3 regions of the Alteromonas sp. CNT1-28 genome follow, and region 3 is predicted to be linked to each of the others. Evidence: predicted binding sites of a transcription regulator. Region 3 holds the regulator's gene; each other region holds the start of a gene.
The links. Region 3 encodes FNR, which switches genes on or off when oxygen is low (the NO sensors DNR and NnrR bind a similar motif). Its sites were predicted from a motif close to TTGATCTAGATCAA; they were not measured.
Positions count from the first base shown of each region.

Region 1: ccoG (cytochrome c oxidase accessory protein CcoG) is a predicted target of FNR. The motif match lies at 2,578-2,591, and genes of this name have one in related genera.
Region 2: yegQ (tRNA 5-hydroxyuridine modification protein YegQ) is a predicted target of FNR. The motif match lies at 1,837-1,850, and genes of this name have one in related genera.

Region 1 is NZ_JAKREZ010000006.1:128,023-134,891, forward strand. Features, by position in the region: gene MHN02_RS05325 (serine/threonine protein kinase) at 104-1,087, opposite strand; gene ccoG (cytochrome c oxidase accessory protein CcoG) at 1,084-2,514, opposite strand; gene MHN02_RS05335 (hypothetical protein) at 2,995-3,366, shown strand; gene MHN02_RS05340 (DUF3016 domain-containing protein) at 3,490-4,035, shown strand; gene MHN02_RS05345 (acyl-CoA dehydrogenase family protein) at 4,130-5,890, opposite strand; gene MHN02_RS05350 (SDR family oxidoreductase) at 6,229-6,869, shown strand, end outside.
Region 2 is NZ_JAKREZ010000018.1:66,414-73,282, forward strand. Features, by position in the region: gene MHN02_RS12820 (zinc-dependent metalloprotease) at 1-1,603, opposite strand, end outside; gene yegQ (tRNA 5-hydroxyuridine modification protein YegQ) at 1,938-3,434, shown strand; gene MHN02_RS12830 (YfhL family 4Fe-4S dicluster ferredoxin) at 3,438-3,683, shown strand; gene MHN02_RS12835 (aminotransferase class I/II-fold pyridoxal phosphate-dependent enzyme) at 3,802-5,031, shown strand; gene MHN02_RS12840 (saccharopine dehydrogenase NADP-binding domain-containing protein) at 5,170-6,345, shown strand; gene MHN02_RS12845 (histidinol-phosphate transaminase) at 6,420-6,869, opposite strand, start outside.
Region 3 is NZ_JAKREZ010000040.1:11,503-18,371, reverse strand. Features, by position in the region: gene MHN02_RS18790 (glucosaminidase domain-containing protein) at 1-639, shown strand, start outside; gene MHN02_RS18785 (DUF2987 domain-containing protein) at 636-1,283, shown strand; gene MHN02_RS18780 (patatin-like phospholipase family protein) at 1,298-2,320, opposite strand; gene ttcA (tRNA 2-thiocytidine(32) synthetase TtcA) at 2,321-3,274, opposite strand; gene uspE (universal stress protein UspE) at 3,423-4,346, opposite strand; gene fnr (fumarate/nitrate reduction transcriptional regulator Fnr) at 4,591-5,328, opposite strand; gene MHN02_RS18760 (sulfite exporter TauE/SafE family protein) at 5,374-6,033, opposite strand; gene ccoS (cbb3-type cytochrome oxidase assembly protein CcoS) at 6,020-6,250, opposite strand; gene MHN02_RS18750 (heavy metal translocating P-type ATPase) at 6,252-6,869, opposite strand, start outside.

The sequences.
Region 1 (6,869 bases), on a different contig from region 3:
ATAGCGAATACGGTTTCTTATACCTTACGCTTTTTCGTAACCGCCATAAGATTATCGGTAACGGTCATCGAAAAAGCGTTTTTTCAGCAGTAAAGGGGCTGGCTCAATATCCTAATTTCAATGGAGGCTCTTGAAGGGCCGATAGCTGTTCTTTCAGAGCAAGTATTTGGCCTTCCCAGTATTTGTCTTCAGCAAACCAAGGAAATGCCCGCGGAAAAGCAGGGTCTTCCCAGCGTCGTGAAAGCCATGCCATGTAATGCACCATTCGCATAGCGCGGAGGGGCTCAATAAGTGGCAATTGTGCAGTGTCAAACGGGTGAAACTCCTCGTATGCTTCAACCAAAGTATCGAGCTGCAATAGTTGTTGTTGGCGGTCGCCGCTTAGCATCATCCACAAATCTTGGATAGCAGGGCCCATGCGGCAATCATCTAAATCAACGAAGGTAGGGCCATCGCGCCACAGTATATTGCCTGGGTGGCAGTCACCGTGAAGCCGAATACTTGATGTTGGCTTATACGCTTTTTTCGTGGCATCAATAACGGGGTTAAGTATGGCAAAAAATGCAGTCTTTAGATGCTCTGGCAGCAGTGTGCTTTGCGTAAGCACCTGCTTCGGTTCATCGAGGTAACTTTCAATATCAATCGAGGGACGATGTGCAAACCCTTTAGCATGAGCCACGCGGTGAATACGGCCAATGAAACGTCCCATCCATTCGAGTTGATCAAGGTTGTCATTTTCGAATTGTCTACCGCCCACCGAAGGAAATAACGCAAATCGATAGTCAGTTTCCGCCACGGTGTGATGATGCAGCGTGCTGCCATTGAGAGAAATGGGCGCAGCCAATGGAATTTCGTTTTCGGTTAACTCTGCAGCAAACGCGTGTTCTTCAAGAATTTGAGCGTCGGTCCATCGACCTGGGCGATAGAATTTTGCTACATAGCGCTGACCGTCTTCAGCCAAAAACTGATAGACGCGGTTTTCATAACTATTTAGTGCTAGCAAACCGCTTTGAAGAAAAATGCCCTGACTTTCCAGGGCATCTAATATGGTGTCTGGGCTAAGCCCAGAGAATGAAAAATCTGTCATCGATAAAGGAACTTGGTTGGCTCATCAACAGTAACCGTTTCCCCATCAATAGTGGTGGTTACACTGATAAAAATATCGGTAACCGTATCTTCCAGATTATAGGCGTCAGTTGCAACTGAAATTGGCGTGCTATACACCGCACCGCCTTCAACTGTTACAGTTTGCTCACCAATGTACTTGTAGTCAGGCAAACCTTTTACAGCAATAGAGTAGGTTTGGGTTTGTTGAGTTTTGTTAAGTACTTTTATTGTATAAACGTTCTCAATTAGCCCTTCGTTCGTTTCGCGGTATAGCGAGTTTCTGTCGCGGATAATGTCAACTTCGGTGGGGCTGCGCATCCAAATATTGGCAAACAGCAAGCCTATCATCACCACTAAAACTACAAAGTAACCAATTAACTTTGGACGTAAAATATGAGTCTTACCGCCAGCTAGTTCTTCTTCAGAGGTAAAGCTTATCAGGCCTTTAGGATAACCCATTTTATCCATAACACCGTTACAGGCATCAACACAGGCGCCGCAGTTGATGCATTCGTATTGTAAGCCATTTCGAATGTCGATACCGGTTGGGCATACCTGAACACACAGGTTGCAGTCTATACAGTCGCCTAACCCTTTTTCTTTTACTTGCTCGTGACTAAGTTTGCGTGGTCGCGGGCCGCGTTGCTCTCCACGCTTTGCATCGTACGATACAGTAAACGTGTCTTTGTCGAACATGGCAGACTGAAAACGCGCGTACGGGCAAATGTGCGTGCACATGATTTCGCGCATGTAGCCAGCGTTTCCGTACGTACATACGGCAAAGAAAATAACCGATAAACCTGCCCAGAAGCTGGTGTTAAATGTTACAAAATCGATAAACAGTTCATCAATTGGCGTAAAGTAGCCAACGAAGGTTAAAGCCGTTAACAGTGCTACCAATACCCAAGCGGTGTGCTTAGCTGTTTTACGCAAAAATTTATCTGCATCCATCTTGCGTGCATCTAGCGCTATACGCTTGTTGCGCGGGCCTTCGAATTTCTCTTCGAACCACGTATAAATGTATACCCACGTTGTTTGAGGACACATAAATCCACACCACACTCGACCAGCGAAAGTGGTGACGAAGAACAGCGCAAAGGCGGAAACAATAAAAATGTAGGCCAACAAAGTGAGATCTTGAGGCCATAAGGTTAGTGAGAATATAGTAAATCGCTGCTCACCAATATCGAGTAGCACGGCTTGATGCCCGTTGTACTGAATCCATGGAATGATGGCAAAGAGGCCCAAAAAGAAAAGGCCAAACATGCGTCTAAACGTCTCCAGAGGGCCTTGTACAGCCCGCACATAAATACGGCTACGAGAGTCGTGGCGTTTACCCTCAGGTCCACCTTTGGGTTTATGTACTTTTACCGGTGTAACGGTCTTTACCGGTATTTGTTCATTCATAGCTTAACCTTATGTGACGTAACGAACTGCCTGTGCAGTATAACTGCGTTCAAAACGTCATATTTAATGTAGATCAATAATGCGGCGTATGGTGTATCTTTTTAAAGTTTCAGTCAATACTGAAACTTCAGAACGTAAGTCGTTTTTTGTTTTGATTTCCTCAGTCTATGTAACTTTGTAAATAGTTAAATACAGCTAAGTGAATAATGAGGATTAATCTAACGGCCAAATGCCATTTGATGCCCAACATCGACGATTAGGCTTTACCTACTATACATGAGTATAGTTTGCTGTATTTACAGGTAAACCGATATGACCCTATTATCGTCGATAATAATGTGGTCAATTACCGTTTGAATCGTGTACAGTGAGCATTGTGAAAATGTAAATTGGCAAAGTGTAGTTGAGCACATAGTGAGAAAGGTGCTAAAAAATTGGCACTATTTGTAGTAAACGTCTGTCAAAGTTAGCTGAGAAGTCATGTTAAGGTTCTTTATCATCGCTGCTGAAATTATTGTTTTGGTAATTGTGCTGCGGTCTCCTTTTGTTCAGTATCTCTTTGAAGATATCCAGAACTCGCTTTCTGAATGGCTAATTTCAATTGCCACCTTACCGGAGCGAGAGGAACTGCGTAGTTTACAAGATAAAATTAATATCCAGCTGAGTCCCTTAAAGCCTTACCAGCAAACATATGTTCAGCAAATCACCGCTGATAGCGCCAGCGTTAAACGTTTTTATCACACCTATTGTGAAAAGGACGATATAAACCCCAACTTTACGGGAACTAAACGCGTTCAACTATGCCTAATCATTAAACAGTCGTCAGTTATGCAAGTAGCAAAGCGAGACTAGCCAATTTTAACAAGGTTGGTTAAATATTAAGCTGATATAAAAGCCGACAATTGCTGCATGCTAAGCTTTCTCTAAATGTCTTGCTAACTCATAGTTTAAACGACTGAATTTAGGAGCATAAAAGTGAATAAATTACGTACTTTTTCTTATTTAGGTTGTGCCACTGCGGTTGGACTTCTTGCTGTTTTCGCTCCCACCCAGGCGGCAGAAGTAAAGATTACTTGGGAAGAACCTGAAACATATAGCGATGTTAAGCCAACTAATGAGTCACGCAAACGGTTTCGCGAACGAACATTAGAAGATCTGGAACAGCACATTGTTGAGTTAGCTAGTGATTTACCTGAATCTCAAGTGCTGTCTATGACCGTGACTAATGTGGACTTAGCGGGGCAAGTATGGCCTAGTCAGTTCGTCGGGTTTGGCACAGGTGGTGGGAGTGACGTTCGTATCATTAAGCGCATCGATATTCCAAGAATGGCGTTTAGTTATTCTTTGACCAATGCCGAAGGACAAGTCATTTTAAGCGGCGAAGATGTAAAACTCAAAGACATGGACTTTATGGAATCGACAATCCGCCGCAATAGGACCGAGTCGTTAACCTACGAAAAAGCCATGTTGAATGATTGGTTTGCAGACACGTTTTCGACACAGGTAGCGGCAAACAACTAGTACCGCGCGATAACTAATAAACTAAAAAAGGTCACTATATGTGACCTTTTTTAGTTTTTAAGCCCATATGTTATGGGCGTAAAGCATGCGCTAATTACAGATAATCAAACTCATTACCTGATATTGCAAGGGTGCTTTCAGGGCCAGCTTTATAAGCGGCTTTGTGCGCATCGCGACGTACTAAGATACGTTCCATATAGAAGTCACGTGTCTTCATCTTAGACGCTGCAAGTACCGCATTGCCTGATGCCTGCGCTTTGTCGGCCATGCTGTACCATAGTACACCAATCAAGGAATAGGCACTGTATGCCAAGTAATCACAAGCAGCAGCTGCAGCGGTGGTGGCATCCATACCTAAGCAATCGGCTGAAGATGCACGCCAGTCATCAAGAATTCCTTGAGCCAGACCCTTCGCCTCACTGTCTTGAATGTCGCTGACCAAAGCGTTAAACGCATTATAGGTCGCTTCCATCATTTGACCGCCATCTCGGGTAAGCTTACGACCAATGAGGTCTAGCGCCTGAATACCGTTGGTGCCTTCATATAACATAGCAATGCGCACGTCGCGCATAAGTTGTTCCATACCCCATTCACGAATAAAGCCGTGACCACCAAATACTTGTACACCTAGGCTGGTGGTCTCAAGGCCCATATCCGTCATAAAAGCTTTGCAGATTGGAGTTAAAAACTGAAGTATCTTGTCGGCATCTTCTTTTTCTTGACCTTCACCAAGCTTCTCAACGTCCATAAACTTGGCATAGAAAAGTGAAAGTGCACGGCAGCCTTCAATCAGTGATTTCTGCGTAAGTAACATACGCGCTACGTCAGGTTGAAAGACGATCGGGTCTGCTTTGCCTTCTGGATTTTGAATTCCCTGAGGTGCGCGAGACTGAACGCGTTCGCGGGCATAGGTCAGCGCGCCTTGGTAAGAGGCTTCTGCCGCCCCTAAACCTTGTAGCCCTACTTGGAAGCGTGCATCGTTCATCATGGTGAACATACATGCTAGGCCTTGGTTTTCTTCACCTACAAGGTACCCCGTTGCACCGTCAAAATTCATCACGCAAGTCGGGCTCGCTTTGATCCCCATTTTGTGTTCGATGCTTCCTACTGACAAGCTGTTCGCCTCGCCAGGCTCATTGCTGGCATCTGGAAGGAACTTAGGCACTAAGAATAAGCTGATGCCTTTAACGCCTTTGGGAGCATCAGGCAGACGAGCTAGAACAAGGTGAATAACGTTCGAACTCCAGTCGTGATCGCCTGCGGTAATAAAAATCTTATTTCCGGTGACTTTATAGCTGCCGTCGCCTTGTGGCTCTGCTTTGGTACTAAGCAAGCTCAAATCTGTTCCTGCATGAGGTTCGGTCAGGTTCATGGTACCTGTCCACTCACCGCTGATTAGCTTAGCAAGGTAGATATCTTTTAATTCTTTACTGGCGTGTTTAGTAACCGCAAGTGTTGCGCTTTCAGTAAGCATGGTGGTTAAACGCCAGCTTAAGTTCGCCGCGTTTAGCATTTCGTGAACAGGCACAGCCATGGTGTACGGCAAGTCTTGCCCGTCGTACTCGGCAGTACCTAGCATTGCATTCCAGCCGTTAGCAACATATTCCTGATAGGCATCAGCGAAGCCTTTAGGCGTGGTAATGCTGCCGTCTTTTAGCGTACAGCCTTCTTCATCGCCTTCACGGTTAAGAGGGGCAACCACATCCAAAGCAAACTTTGCACCCTGTGCAATAATTTCGTTGGCAAGTTCGCTATCAAAGTCGCTGATACCGAGCTTTTCGTAGTGAGCATCAAGTCCAAGCCAGTCTTTTAACAAGAACTGAAAATCAGTCGTAGGGGCGTGGTACAGAGGCATGGATGACTCCTTTTTCAAACAAGTGTTTTAATTTTGTCTATTATAGTCACAAAAAGCGTAGTCCGAATAGTCCGTTAAAGGAAAGTTAATAATAAATTTGGATGATGTGGGTAATGATCTATGCGGACTGATATGAGAGAAACACATAGGTTTACCAAGACTTAAATGTGCAGTAAAGGTCACACAGGCTCTGATGATGATGACTGACGCATTGATGTTAATATAGAAAAGTGAACTCAAGTGGTAAGCTCGCTTGCAATTCAAATTCTCACTGGCATGCTTAGCCTACATTGAAATAACCCGTTCACATACGCACAAGCAACACGGTACATAAAAACATGAATTCAGAAAGCGCGAAGAAAAACCTTGAACATAGCAATGATGATGCGCAGAGCCCGGTTTGCATTGTAACGGGGGGAAGCTTGGGTATCGGTTTTGCAGTCTGCAAGCTGTTTAGTCAAAACGGATATCAAGTCATTAATTTAGATATCAGAGACTTTGAGCAAGCGCTACCTAATGCTATCTGGAAGCCGTGTGATGTAAGTGTTGTGCGTAATATTGAAGCCGCGGTGAATGAGGTTATTAGTTCTTATCAACGCATAGACGCATTGGTGTGTAATGCCGGTATACATGTTTCAGCAACCATTGAAGACACTGATGAAGCGCTGCTTGATAAGGTACTAAACTTGAACGTAAAAGGGGCGTATGGCGCGATTAAGTCTTGCTTGCCAACCATGAAAGAGCAGGGCAGCGGCGCGATTGTGGTGATGGGCTCAGATCAGTCCTTTATTGGAAAGCGCAATTCGTTCGCCTACGGGGTCAGCAAAGGTGCATTGGCGTCTATGGCGAAAACCACCGCGCTTGACTACGCACCCTATAATATCCGCGTTAACGCGGTCTGCCCGGGTACTATCGAAACACCTCTATTTCATAACGCTATTGATAATTACGTGGCACGCTCTGGGGCAGATAAAAATGA
Region 2 (6,869 bases), on a different contig from region 3:
GGCCGTTTGCCGATGCATGGCGACTACTGCGGGTATCGGGGTCTGACTTAAAACTTAAACCCTCATTACGGCCTTTTACGATAATTTTTGCCAAGGCTTCGGTTGCCTCTACGTCGCTGGCAAAATCTTGATAGCCATACGCTACGGCGTGAATATCCCACGCGCCTATGCCTTTATCATACGCGCCTTCCAAGCTAATTTTGCCGTTTTTAATACTAATTTGGGGGTGAGGATAATCCATTACCGACGCACGGTTATTTTCACTTGCCGCAAAGTTGTGGGCTATACCCAATGTGTGCCCTACTTCGTGGGCTGAAAGTTGCCTAATGCGGTCTAAAGCCATTTCTTGCTGTGCAGTGGTGTCGGTGCTCCCGTCCTTAAAAGGACTGGTTAGGCCAAGGGCAATTAAATAATCTTGTCTTACACGCAATGAGCCGAGCGTAACGTGACCTTTAATAATTTCACCAGTGCGCGGGTCGACAACCGACGAACCATAAGACCAACCGCGCGTTGCGCGATGTACCCAGTTGATTACGTTATAGCGCACGTCCATTGGGTCGGCACCTTCGGGCAATACTTTCACCTGAAACGCATCTTTGTAGCCTGCGGCTTCATAGGCTTGATTCCACCAGCTCGCCCCTTCTTTAAGCGCGGTCATTACAGGTTCTGGAATACCAGGATCTAGGTAATACACAATAGGCTCGACTGCTTCGCTCATTGCAGCATGCGGGGTTTTCTTGTTTAAACGATGGCGGGTAATAAAACGCTGTTCAGTAGGCTCGCTGATAGGCGTTGAATAATCAAAGTAACTGAATTTCCAGTAGCCCGAGTACGGGTGGTACTCTCTGGGCGTGTAATTGTCGTCAGGCAGAGCCACAAACGAATGATGCAAGTGCACCGACAAGCTTTCTGGGTCGGGCGTAACTTGCTGCACGTATTCGCCTGGCTTCTTACCTGCAAAGGTGACTAAAGCCTCTAATTCAGTATTCTTTTCAAAGCCTTTGGTTTTAGGTAAATACACGCCGCTTCGCATGTTATCTACGCTAAAACTGCCTTGGTTAGTTCCCGCTAAGCGATTGCCAATGCCATGGATATCGCTTAATAAGAACGGTGTGTAATCTATTAGACTGGCGCTGTCGTTTTTGGCTACCAGCGTAAAACCTGCGATAACCGAATCAGCAAAGGCTTCATCAATGCTCTGTTTCTCAGCGTCGCTGCCATGGGCTGCTCGGTATTTGGTGTTGTGCTGCTTTAATAAAACCTTGTTTCCAAATTTTTCAAAGCTTACTAAACGCGTATTGCCTAGCTGGCCGCGATCAAGGCCAATGTCGTTAGACCCTACACCGTACGGCAAGCTACTTTGAAACAGGTATTCGGCGTGGTCTGTTGGCACCGCCAAGTAAACTTTGTCACTTTCATCGTCATAGTAAACAGGAATTAAACCATCTTTTTTGGTCATATTGCTGGTGAATTCACCAATGCTTGGCAGCGCAGCCAATGCGGAAGACGTAGACACGACAAATAATACCGTAATCGCAATGGCCGATTTACCCGATGCTTTTACATGTCGCGCCGCTTTGTGAAAAATGTTCAATTGCAGCATGCAGTTAGTCCTTATTATTGTGAATTTCTAGCCTACCCTATGTGGTGGCTTTTGCCCATGGCAGTTCATCGTTTATATGCGCTCTTTTTGCATGTTATTTAGCTGTGAACAGGCTTGGTTTTTCCTACCGAAGGTAATGCACTAAAAACGCAACTATATGGAAGAAAACAGCTGGCATTGCCCCTGCTCAATTGCCGTTTAAACATTCAAAAACATGAGCGACAACAAATTATTTGATCTTGGTCAACACCAAGCTTTGTTTGAGTTGTAGAGGTATTTTACGGCTTATAAAATCCGCCGCCTTGTTTAAAGCGTCTAGTAGCGGTTTTTATCTATGACTTCAAAATTATCACCTAATCGCAGCTCTTCTAACCTACGTGAAGACTCAGTTTCAACATTGCCAAACCAAACGTTAATCGCGCCAGAGTTGCTTGCACCTGCGGGTAGCTTACGCAACATGCGCTACGCTTTCGCCTATGGCGCTGATGCTGTTTATGCTGGGCAGCCACGCTACTCGCTTCGCGTAAGAAACAACGAATTCAGCCTTGAGAACTTAGCGATAGGCATAGAAGAAGCACATGCTTTAGGTAAAAAGTTCTATGTAGTAAGCAACATTGCTCCGCACAACAGTAAGCTAGATACCTACCTTAAAGATATTTCACCAGTAATTGCTATGAAGCCCAATGCGTTAATTATGTCAGACCCAGGGCTTATTATGATGGTGCGCGACGCCTTCCCTGAAATGCCTATTCATTTAAGTGTACAGGCTAATGCGGTGAACTACGCCACGGTGAAGTTTTGGCAGAAACAAGGCATAGAGCGCGTTATTTTGTCCCGAGAGCTCTCTTTGGAAGAAATTGAAACTATTCGCGAGCATGTTCCAGACATGGAGTTGGAAGTGTTTGTGCATGGCGCGCTTTGTATGGCGTATTCGGGGCGCTGCTTATTGTCTGGATATATGAATAAACGCGATCCGAATCAGGGCACTTGTACCAATGCTTGTCGATGGTCTTACGATGTTAAGGCAGGCGAGGAAAACGAAACTGGCGACATCGTTCTAACCAGTGAGATTAATAAGGCAGTTACAGCACCTCAAGTGGTAATTCCTACCCTTGGTGAAGGCACGCCAAGCCCCAAAGTGTTTATGTTAGAAGAAAAGGAAAAGCCTGGAGAACTGATGCCAGCTTTTGAAGACGAACATGGCACCTATATTATGAATTCTAAAGATTTGCGTGCCGTGCAACATGTTGGCAGGTTAACCCAAATGGGCGTGCATAGTTTAAAAATAGAAGGCCGCACTAAATCACATTACTACTGTGCCCGAACCGCTCAAGTCTATAGAAAAGCAATTGACGACGCGGTAGCAGGAAAGCCTTTTGATAGTACATTAATGGGAAGCTTGGAAACTTTAGCTCATCGAGGTTATACCGAGGGTTTCTTGCGTCGCCATGCGCACCACGCGTATCAGAACTATGAGTATGGCCACTCAGTCAGCGATAAACAGCAATTTGTTGGTGAAGTGATTGATCGTTGTGAAGAGTCTGGCTATGCAATTATAAACGTTAAAAACAAATTCTGTGTAGGTGACTCGCTTGAGTTGATGACGCCAAGCGGCAACATTACCTTTACTCTAAATGAGATGCTGGATAAGAGAAACCATTCTATTACGGATGCTAAGGGTTCAGGACACCAAGTAAGAATACCGATACCCAGCGATGTGTCTCTAAACTTTGCCCTACTGCTGCGAAATTTAGATGAAGGCGTTGATACCCGCAATCCGTTTCGAAAAGCTCCTAGTGCAGTAACACCCGAAAACGCGAGCGAGGCATAATGCATGGCACTGCTTATTCTTGATAGCTGCATTAACTGCGACATGTGCGAACCCGAATGCCCTAATGCCGCTATAAGCATGGGTAATAAAGTGTATGAAATAGACCCGTTACGCTGTACAGAATGCGTGGGGCATTACGATGCCCCTACTTGCGTAGCGGTATGCCCTATCGATGTGGTTAAGCCCGACCCGAACAATAGAGAGTCACTAGACGAGCTGGCCGAAAAGTTTGTTCGTTTAAATAGTTAGCTATGAAGTAAGTCAGCGAGTTAATTGTACTTCTCGAAGAATTCCCTTGAATCATGACCAAGAGTGATCACTAATTGCGGTACAGTTTGAATTGGCACTTACTAATAAGGGTTTTATTTTGAAGTTTGCCTCTCGCGCTACGGCGATCTCTCCGTTTCTTGCTATGGCCTATGGCGAAAAAGCCACGACACTAGAACAGCAAGGTAAAGATGTTATAAGACTTAATTTAGGCGAGCCTGATTTCGGCGCACCCGCGGCAGTACTCGCGGCAATGAAAGAAAGCTTGAGTGCCCCAGATTTTCCCTATACCTCGGCGCTGGGCATGCCTGAACTACGTGAAGCCATTGCACGCTTTTATAAAGTTAAACATGGCGTAGCGGTAAGCCCTTCTAGAGTGGTAGTGACCGCTGGGGCTTCTGGCGCTTTACTTTTAGCAAGTGCTGCCTTAGTTGAACCAGGCGACAACGTGATATTGGGAGACCCGTCTTACCCCTGTAACCGACGATTTTTAAACGCATTTGGCGCAGAGGTAACACTAGTGCCAACACGCAGTGAGGATAACTTTCAGCTAACCGCTGCAAGTGTTGCAGATAATTGGAAGCACAACACGAAAGGTGTACTTATTGCCACACCTGCCAATCCTACTGGTACGGTTATAGATGCAGAAGAGTTGACTAAAATTGGCGAGTACTGCAAATCCAAAGGTGGCTTTTTAATTGTTGACGAAATTTACTTGGATCTATCGCTTTCGGCTGATCTTGATGTACGTAATGATACATTCGCTTCCCAATCGACCTTGGGCAGTGATACCAAACTTCAAACCGTACTTGCCAATGCACAGCTTGAAGAAACAGTGGTCGTAATAAACAGTTTTTCCAAATATTTTGGCATGACCGGCTGGCGTCTTGGCTGGTGTGTGGTACCTGAAGCGATGACGCCCATCGTTGAAAAACTCGCGCAGAATTTGTTTATTTGCCCCTCTACCCTATCGCAAAAGGCCGCTCTTGCGTGCTTTACACCAAAAGCATTAGCGCAATGCGAGCAAAACCGCCATACGCTGGAAAAGCGTGCTTCCCTTGTTTTAAGTGCACTTGAAAATATGGGGCTTGGTTTAGATGCAAAGCCTGACGGTGCGTTTTACGCCTACATCAACATTAAGCACACAGGGCTAAGTGCAATTGAATTTTGTGATGCCCTACTTTCGCAACATCATGTAGCGCTTACGCCGGGTAATGATTTTGGTGAGCACAATGCCAACCATTACGTAAGACTGTCTTTCGCCACTAGCATTGAACGCTTGGAGGAAGGGCTTTCACGGCTAGCTGAGTTTGTAGAATCATTAAGCTAACGCTTTTTTATGCTCACCATTTAATTTCGTGAATAGACAAATATTACCGAAAAAAATGATAGATATGGGTGCTTGTGCGTATATTGAGTAACGCATATTGATGACACGTGTCGAAACGAGATAAAACAGGACAAAACAATGAGTAACGAACGGGAATTTGATGTAGTTATTTTCGGTGCTACAGGTTTTACGGGTAAGTTAGTAGCTGAATATTTTCAGGCTCAGTATGGCAGCGATGACAACGTTAAGTGGGCGGTCGCAGGCCGAAACGAAGCTAAACTCAACGGCGTAAAAAAGGAGCTAGGCATTAGTGAAAGCGTTGCTAGCATTGTAGCCGATGGTGATGATGATGACGCGCTAAATGCGTTGACGAAGCGCACAGCCGTTGTACTTACCACTGTTGGTCCGTATCAAATTTACGGTGAAAAGTTACTTTCTGCATGTGTCGATAACGGCACCGGCTATACAGATCTTTGCGGTGAGCCAGCCTGGATGCACCAAATGATCAATAAATACGAAGCGAAAGCTAAAGAAACCGGCGCAAACATTGTGTTCTCGTGTGGCTTTGACTCTGTGCCTTTTGACCTTGGTGTGTACTACCTTCAAGAACATGCCAAAAAGCAAAGTGGCGATGTCATTGAATATGTAAAAGGTCGCGTTCGTAAAATGCAGGGCACGTTCTCTGGCGGTACGGCTGCAAGTTTAAAAGCGACCATGGCGGCTGCGCACAAAGATAAGTCTGTCATGGCGGCACTTATTAACCCGCACTCATTAACCGATGGCGCGTCAAATCAGCCACAGCCCGATGGCAATAAACCTTACTTCGATGAGCAGTTAGGCACATGGGTTGCACCATTTATTATGGCGGCCATCAATACTAAAAACGTTCATCGCACGAACTACCTGGGCGGATATAGCTACGGCAAGAACTTTCAATATGATGAAATGATGATGACTGGCCCAGGTGAGAAAGGTGAAGCCATGGCGAATCACGTTGCCAAAGATAAGTCGCTTGCAAGTGATGATGGCCCTAAACCAGGTGAAGGCCCGAGCAAAGAAGAGCGCGAAAATGGCTTTTACGATGTCATGTTTGTGGGTACCGCTACCAATGGTGATATGCTAGCCGTATCGGTAAAAGGCGACAAGGATCCAGGTTACGGCTCTACCAGTAAAATGATTTCAGAATCTGCCCTTTGCTTGTGCAAAGACGTTAGTTTATCTGGTGGTTTCTTCACACCTGCGGCAGCACTTGGTAACAAGCTTATCCGCCGTTTAGAAGAAAAAGCAGGCTTAACGTTTGCTATCGAGAAATAGCGATTCAAAAAACGAAGGCTGAACACAAATTGCGTTCAGCCTTTTCTCTCTGCGCTAGGTGTTATTGTTGTTTTTTAAGCGAGTACCGCTTTTAATGCTTTAACGCACGCGTCAGTTTCTTCAGGTGTCCCTACGCTAATACGTGACCATGAGTCGTACCCAGGCCACGTGCGCCCTACAACCTTTATACCTTGAGCTTTCATCTTTTCTGCAAATTTATCGTGCGGCATGCCCGTATCCATGTAAATAAAATTCCCTTGTGGATTTGGCGCAAACGGCTGCTTTAACTCTTTAGCTACTTTTACTAACTTTTCACGCTCAGTTTTAATGCGTGAGCGCATTGTGTTTAAGTTCTCATGATCATCCATACTTGCCATACCCGCTACTAATGCCAAGTAATTCACACCACCCATGCGCAGCATACCGCCCATTGTTTTAGCTTGCTCAGCAGGCATGATGGCGTAACCGAGACGCTGTCCCGCCATGGCGTGAATTTTAGAGAAGGTGCGGCAAATCACCACGTT
Region 3 (6,869 bases):
GCCTATACAGATGTAAAAGAGAAGAAAGAGGCATTTTTTAACTATTTACGTCCCGAAATAGAGAAGCAGAATGCGTATCTACTCACGCTAAGACATTACGTACAAACCTTATATAGAAAGGCGTTAGCTAACGAGACGCTCTCTGAAGAAGATATGGCAAGGCTTGAATGGTTAGAAGAGGAATATCGAGTTAAGCCAACGCAGCCGCTAAAATCAAAATTGCTAGCTTTGCTACAAAAGATTGATGTTCTACCAGCCGAACTCGTGCTCGTGCAAGCCGCGAATGAGTCAGCTTGGGGCACCAGCCGGTTCGCAAGAAAGGGCTATAACTTCTTTGGCTTATGGTGTTTCTCTAAGGGGTGTGGCTTTGTTCCTAACCGTCGAAACGATGGGGCATCTCATGAAGTTGCCAAATTCGACAGTTTGTCTCGTGCAACGTACACCTACATGCGAAATTTAAACCGCCACGACGCGTATGCGGATTTAAGAGAGATCCGCAGCCGACTGCGTGCAAACCAAATTCCTATTACTGGTGTTGCGTTAGCTGAAGGGCTAATGAATTACTCTGAGCGAGGAGCCGCTTATGTTGAAGAGCTTCAAACTATGATCCTATTTAACGAGGAGTTTTTATCCGAATGATACGCGCTGCTTTATTTTTTGCTTCATCTCTGTTTATTGGTGTAGGCAGTTCTTCCGTTGCTGCTGAAACGATAGATGTTGAGTACAGCCGTTTCTATAGCCATGTTAAAAAGCTGGATAATGAAGATACCCAAGCTCTTCAGTTTGCATTCGGGTTTGTTCGTGTTGGCGAAGGGCGTTTATGTAAAGTTAACGGAGCGTCTATCGTAACCGATAAGAAAACAATGCCTTTAGAAGTGAGTGATGAAGGACGATTCACGGTGCCTACCGAAAAGGCCTTGAAACTTGCCAACGCACTGGTTCGCATCGATTTAAACGAACGCGCGAACGTGTGTGATATGTCGGTACAACTTGAAACCAAACCAGAATATCTTAAGCAGTATTACACAAAAGACGACCTTACGTTTTTGTATGGTCAGTACGAAGCTTTCTTTAATGAAATGGGAAGCTTTTTGTCTTTCATGATGCCTTCGGTAAAGGGCTTGATGATTCAGTTTGATGACAAGAATTTAGATTTCATTACACCACAAGGTGTGCAAATCAATAACGGCGTATTGCATCTAGAACAAGATTGGATCAACGACGCAAAAGGCTTAACACTGCCTCATGCGCCGCTACGTGTTACCGCTATGGCTTCAAGCTAAATGCATATTTGGGATTAGGTAAGAAGCTGATACCTTATTTGCTCTGCTAAACGCGCGATGGTCTCTTCGCCCTTCGCGCACAGCTCTTCGGCTCTGTGGAATTCCATAATACCCACGTCGGTAAGTTGAGGCTCAATAAGAATGTCAGGCGGATCGCCAGCCAAGCGTGAACGTGTGACGCGAGCTTGAAGTATTTCAAGTGAACTACTCATTACGCTCATAATTCCCGGCGGGTTGCGCTTATTCACTTTTGCGGGCACTTCGGTAAACTCTTCTTCCACTTTTTCAATCACATCAGAAGCAATGCCTTCTTCAGTTTTTACATTGCCAGCCGAGACGCTGTCTTTTTCGTCTTTTTTCTCTAGGGCTTTTTCTTCCTTGTTGTCAGGGGAGAACCATTGGCGTAGTACGTTTTGACTCTTTGTAAAAAAGTCCTCAGTTTTGCGCTGGTTTTCTTCATGATCTTGTCTCAACTTTTCAAGACGAAGTGGTCGGAAATCGGCGTTAAGGTTAACCGCGATTACAAAATCGGCCCCTAATTGGCGACATAAGTTCACCGGTACAGGGTTTACAACGGCACCGTCTACCAACCAACGATCACCGTGTGCTACGGGCGCAAAAAGTGCGGGAATAGCGCAGGATGCTTGAATGGTGTCTCCAATAGGACCAGAGTTAAACACCACTTCACGGCCTGTATAAAGGTCGGTAGCCACAGCCGCAAACGGCTTAAGCATGTCTTCATAAGTCGATTCACAAAACTCGCTTGCTAGTTTGTCGAAAACCTTCTGTCCGCTTGCAATACCGCCGCGTCTAAGTCCTACGCCCATAAGAGCAAGTACCTGCCAGTCGCTGAGGGAACAGGCCCACTCTTTCAATCCTTCCAGCTTGCCACTTGCGTAGGCAGCACCAACATAGGCACCAATAGAGCATCCCGCAACAACGTCAATTTTTACGCCGAGTTTTTCTAATGCTTCAATTATGCCAATGTGAGTCCAGCCCCTTGCGGCACCGGCACCTAGCGCAAGTCCAATTTTCATTTACTTAGGTTCCATAATGTTTATTACTTCAATAGCATTATCTTCATCACTGAAGTCCGTACTATTTTCTGTAGTGAAAGAAGGTTCATCGAACCCGATATCACCGTCTTCTACCGGGCCTTCTTGTGTAGCAATAGCTTTAAAATCATAAAGGTTGCTGTCGATTAAGTGTGAAGGCGCTACGTTTTGAAGCGCACGGAACATCGACTCTATACGACCTGGGAAGCGACGGTTCCAGTCTTGAAGCATAGCCTTTATGTTTTGGCGCTGTAGGTTTTCTTGTGAGCCACAAAGGTTACACGGAATAATCGGAAATTCAGCGGCCTGAGAATATTTCTCGATGTCTTTTTCTGTGCAGTACGCCAATGGACGAATAACGATGTGTTCACCGTTGTCGCTGACCAGCTTTGGCGGCATAGACTTAAGCTTGCCACCATGAAACATATTGAGGAAAAACGTTTCTAGCATGTCGTCGCGGTGATGACCTAATGCAATTTTAGTCGCACCTAACTCTTTTGCCGTGCGGTACAAAATACCACGGCGCAAGCGAGAACAGAGAGAGCATGTTGTCTTTCCCTCTGGAATTTTGTCTTTAACAATAGAGTAGGTGTCTTCTTCTACAATTTTGTAGTCAACGCCAATGCTTTCTAGATATTCAGGCAAGATATGTTCGGGGAAACCAGGCTGCTTTTGGTCAAGATTAACCGCAACGATATCAAAATGAATAGGCGCAATCTTCTTTAAAAACAATAAAATATCTAGCATGGTGTAGCTGTCTTTACCGCCAGATAAACACACCATTACTTTGTCGTTGTTTTCAATCATACCGAAATCGCCAATGGCTTTACCCACATTGCGGCGAAGTCGTTTCTGAAGTTTGTTGAAGTTGTACTTTTGCTTACTTTGCGCAGCATTTAATGGCGACGCGTCAGCACTGTTTGTGCCTAAACTCATAATTAACTAGCTTGGTTTGTGATAAAGCCACCATTATACATTAAAGCGGCTTTTCGAGACCATGCTTGTGAAGTTAAATTTGTTGGTGACATACCGTGTTGGCCGCTAAGTAACGGAAAACACGGGCTATGCGGTACTGATGAAAAGATTACACCGACAACGGCGACACAAATCCATCTGGCTTAATAGCAAGCACATCGCAATTGAGTTCGTCGATCACGTGTTCTGCAGTGTTACCAATTAGGGCCGCTGAAATGCCCACACGGCCAACGGTACCAATAACAACCAGCTCTGCATCCAGTGTTTTTGCCACTAGCGGGATGACCTTTTCCGGAAGGCCTTCTCTTACTACGCATTTGTTCTCAGGAATACCGTACTTTAACGCGTGACTACGCATTTCTTTTAAATGATGATTTTTTACCGCGTCGTGATAGGTATCGGGGTCGAACTCAGGCACTTCTATGGCGATATTAAGTGGTGTAGAAGGGTAACTGTTGACCAAATTTACGCTCCCTTTCAATAAAGAGGCGTAGTCGTTAGCAATGAGGGTGAGCTTATCGTTAAGTGCGGCGTGCTCATCGTCTTCACTGCCTACGTTTACTGCAGCAATAATCTCTCCTCCTTCTGGCCAGTCGTGCTCTTTAACGAGCAATACTGGCCGAGGGCATTTACGCATTAAATGCCAGTCGGTGGGGGTGAAAATAACAGAAGCAAGATCGTCGTGCTTTTTGGTTGCCTTTACCACTAAATCTATCTGATTGTTTAGGGTGTAGTAAATAATCGACTCATACGCACGATTATTCCATTCTACAACGATATCAGTTTCAGTGAATCCTTGTTCTCTTAAGTGGGTGGCAAGCCATTTTGCATGCTCCTTTGTAACTGCATCGCGCATTGACTCGCGCTCATCCGGGCTAAGCATGGTCGTCATATCATAAGATAAGTCGTATACCACCATCATGGCGGTAACTGAAGCGCCTGTTTTTGAAGCGAGTTCATAAGCACGGCTCAGTGCAGGTTGGTTATCGCGCTCGGCATCTACCACGGCCAGAATTCGTTTACACTCAATCATAACGTCCCCCTAACTACGAAACTTAGTAGCGGCTGTCGAAATCGAAGCTTTCTAATACTAACTATAAACGACATTGGGAAAAACGTAAGTTGTTTTAGATCAAGAATTTTACGAGGCGACCATGAGTGAACGTACCTAATTGAATATGGAGCAACCGGCGTGGCGCTGAAAGGGTAGATAGGTGGCTAACACAGGTTACAAAAAAGCGCGCTTAGTGCGCGCCTTATTTAACACTTAAAAAGGACTAACCGCAGACAACGCTAGGGCCGTTAAGCGCCGCTAGTTTGGTGTTTAGCCTATCGAAATCCAAAATAGTAATAAGCTTGCCGTCTACCTTTATGATGTTGTCTTTTTGAAAACGGCTTAACAGACGGCTAATCGTTTCAATCGTTAATCCTAAATAGTTTCCAATTTCGTTGCGCGTCATGGTTAAGTGGAATTCTCTATGGGAAAAGCCACGCTCTTCAAAGCGTTGCGACAGGTGTGAGATGAAATACAGTAAGCGCTCTTCTGCAGTTCGCTTGTTTAAAAGCATGATCATGTCGTGATCTTGTTTTATTTCAGCGCTCATGAAGCTCATGATCTGGTGGCGTAGCTTTGGAAATTGCACTGACATTTCGTCGAGGGTCTCGTAGGGAAGCTCACACACCATGGCAGTTTCTAACGCAGAAGTATAGCTTTGGTGTTTATTCTCTCTTAGTGCATCGAAACCGATAATATCACCAGGAAAGTGGAAGCCGGTAATCTGTTCTTCACCTTCGGTATTAGTCACAAATGATTTGAATGAACCGGTTCTCACTGCAAATAGAGAACGGAATTTATCACCAGTTTGAATCAGCGTGTCACCTTTATGAAGCGGCTTCTTGCGTTCAATAATATCGTCAAGAGACTCGATTTCTGTTTTGTTTAACGCCACCGGTAAACACAGGTGACTGAAACTACAGTTTTGACAGTGAATAGAAAATTGGCTTCCTTTGCTCATAATGCACGCTCTCTAAAAGAATACCCGACAATAATACACCCATTTTTAAACGATTGCGCCATGAATAAGATAAGCTGCATATATTGCCATTATTACTGCAATAATTTGTCTAAAATGGTTATGTTGAAAACTTTGAACAATATATTGGCTACCAGCGCTTGCGGCGAGCAAGGTGGGTAATGTACCCAAACCGAAGAAGAACATAATAGCAGCGCCTTCTAGCGCGTTACCCGCCGCGAGAGACCAGGTAAGTGTGGAATACACCAAACCGCAAGGAAGCCAACCCCAAATAAAACCATAAGGCAACGCACTTAAAGGGGTCTTAAATGGCAAAAAGCGTTTTGAAAGCGGCTGGACTTTGGAAAATAGGCCTTTACCCGCATTTTCCAGCACCGTTAAGACAGTCCACCACTTACCCAAATAACACGCCAGTAGAAGCAACATGATTCCGCTAAGTAGGGAAAGGGCATAGTTGGCAAGAGGTATATAATCTGCTGCAATTTTTCCAAGTGCCCCGGTTATTGCTCCGGCGATGGTGTAGCTCACTATACGTCCCATGTTATAGGCAAGGGTATAGGGTAGTGCTGAAGCGCCTTTAGGCGATACCATCCTTAGCGCAGCGACAATTCCACCGCACATTCCCACACAGTGAACTCCGCCGGCTAAGCCGATAAGAAAGGCAGAGAAGTAGTTAATCCCTTCCATGTGGCGCTTGGCTTTTGTCTACTTTACTGTCTTGAAGTTGTTTGCGTTGCTCAGCTAGCTTTTTTTCTTCTGGCGGAAGATCATCGTCAAACAGTATGCTATACCCTTGGCGATCCAAATCTTCAAATTGATTGGTTTTCACCGCCCAAAAGAATATCACGATAGCGACGGCAACAATGATGATGGCGATTGGAATTAATACGTAAATAATACTCATGCTATTTGCTCAAAAGTCGCGTTGAGTTTGTGACCACAATGATACTGCTTAACGACATACCAACAACAGCCATCCACGGTGAAAGTAGGCCTGATACGGCGAAAGGTAAGATCAAAACGTTGTAACCTACCGACCAGCCAATATTTTGCCTTATTTTTTGCTTCACTTGGTGCGCAGTTCGAATAAGTTCTGGTACAGAAAGCAGCTGATCGCCAAGCAGTATCACGTCGGCGGCAGTTTTAGCCACGTCTGTGGCATTACCCACTGCAATTGCCACATCAGCGCTGGCAAGAACTGGAGCGTCGTTAATACCGTCACCCATCATCATTACTTTTGCCCCCGATTGCTGCATAGCCTGTACAGCATCGTACTTCTGCTCTGGTGTGAGCCCACCTTTAGCTGTTGATATTGGCAAGGAAGCGGTAAGAGCGTCCACGTTTTGTTGTGTATCGCCACTTAATACTGCAAGGGTGTGACTTTTTGCCAGAATATTCAAGGTTTCTTGGGTATCCTCTCGCAACGTGTCGCTTACCTCAAACGCCGCCATAATACGGCCCTTCACGGTGAGAAAGACATTAGCTGACGGATAATCCTTAAGAAGCTTTTGTTGTGATTCGTG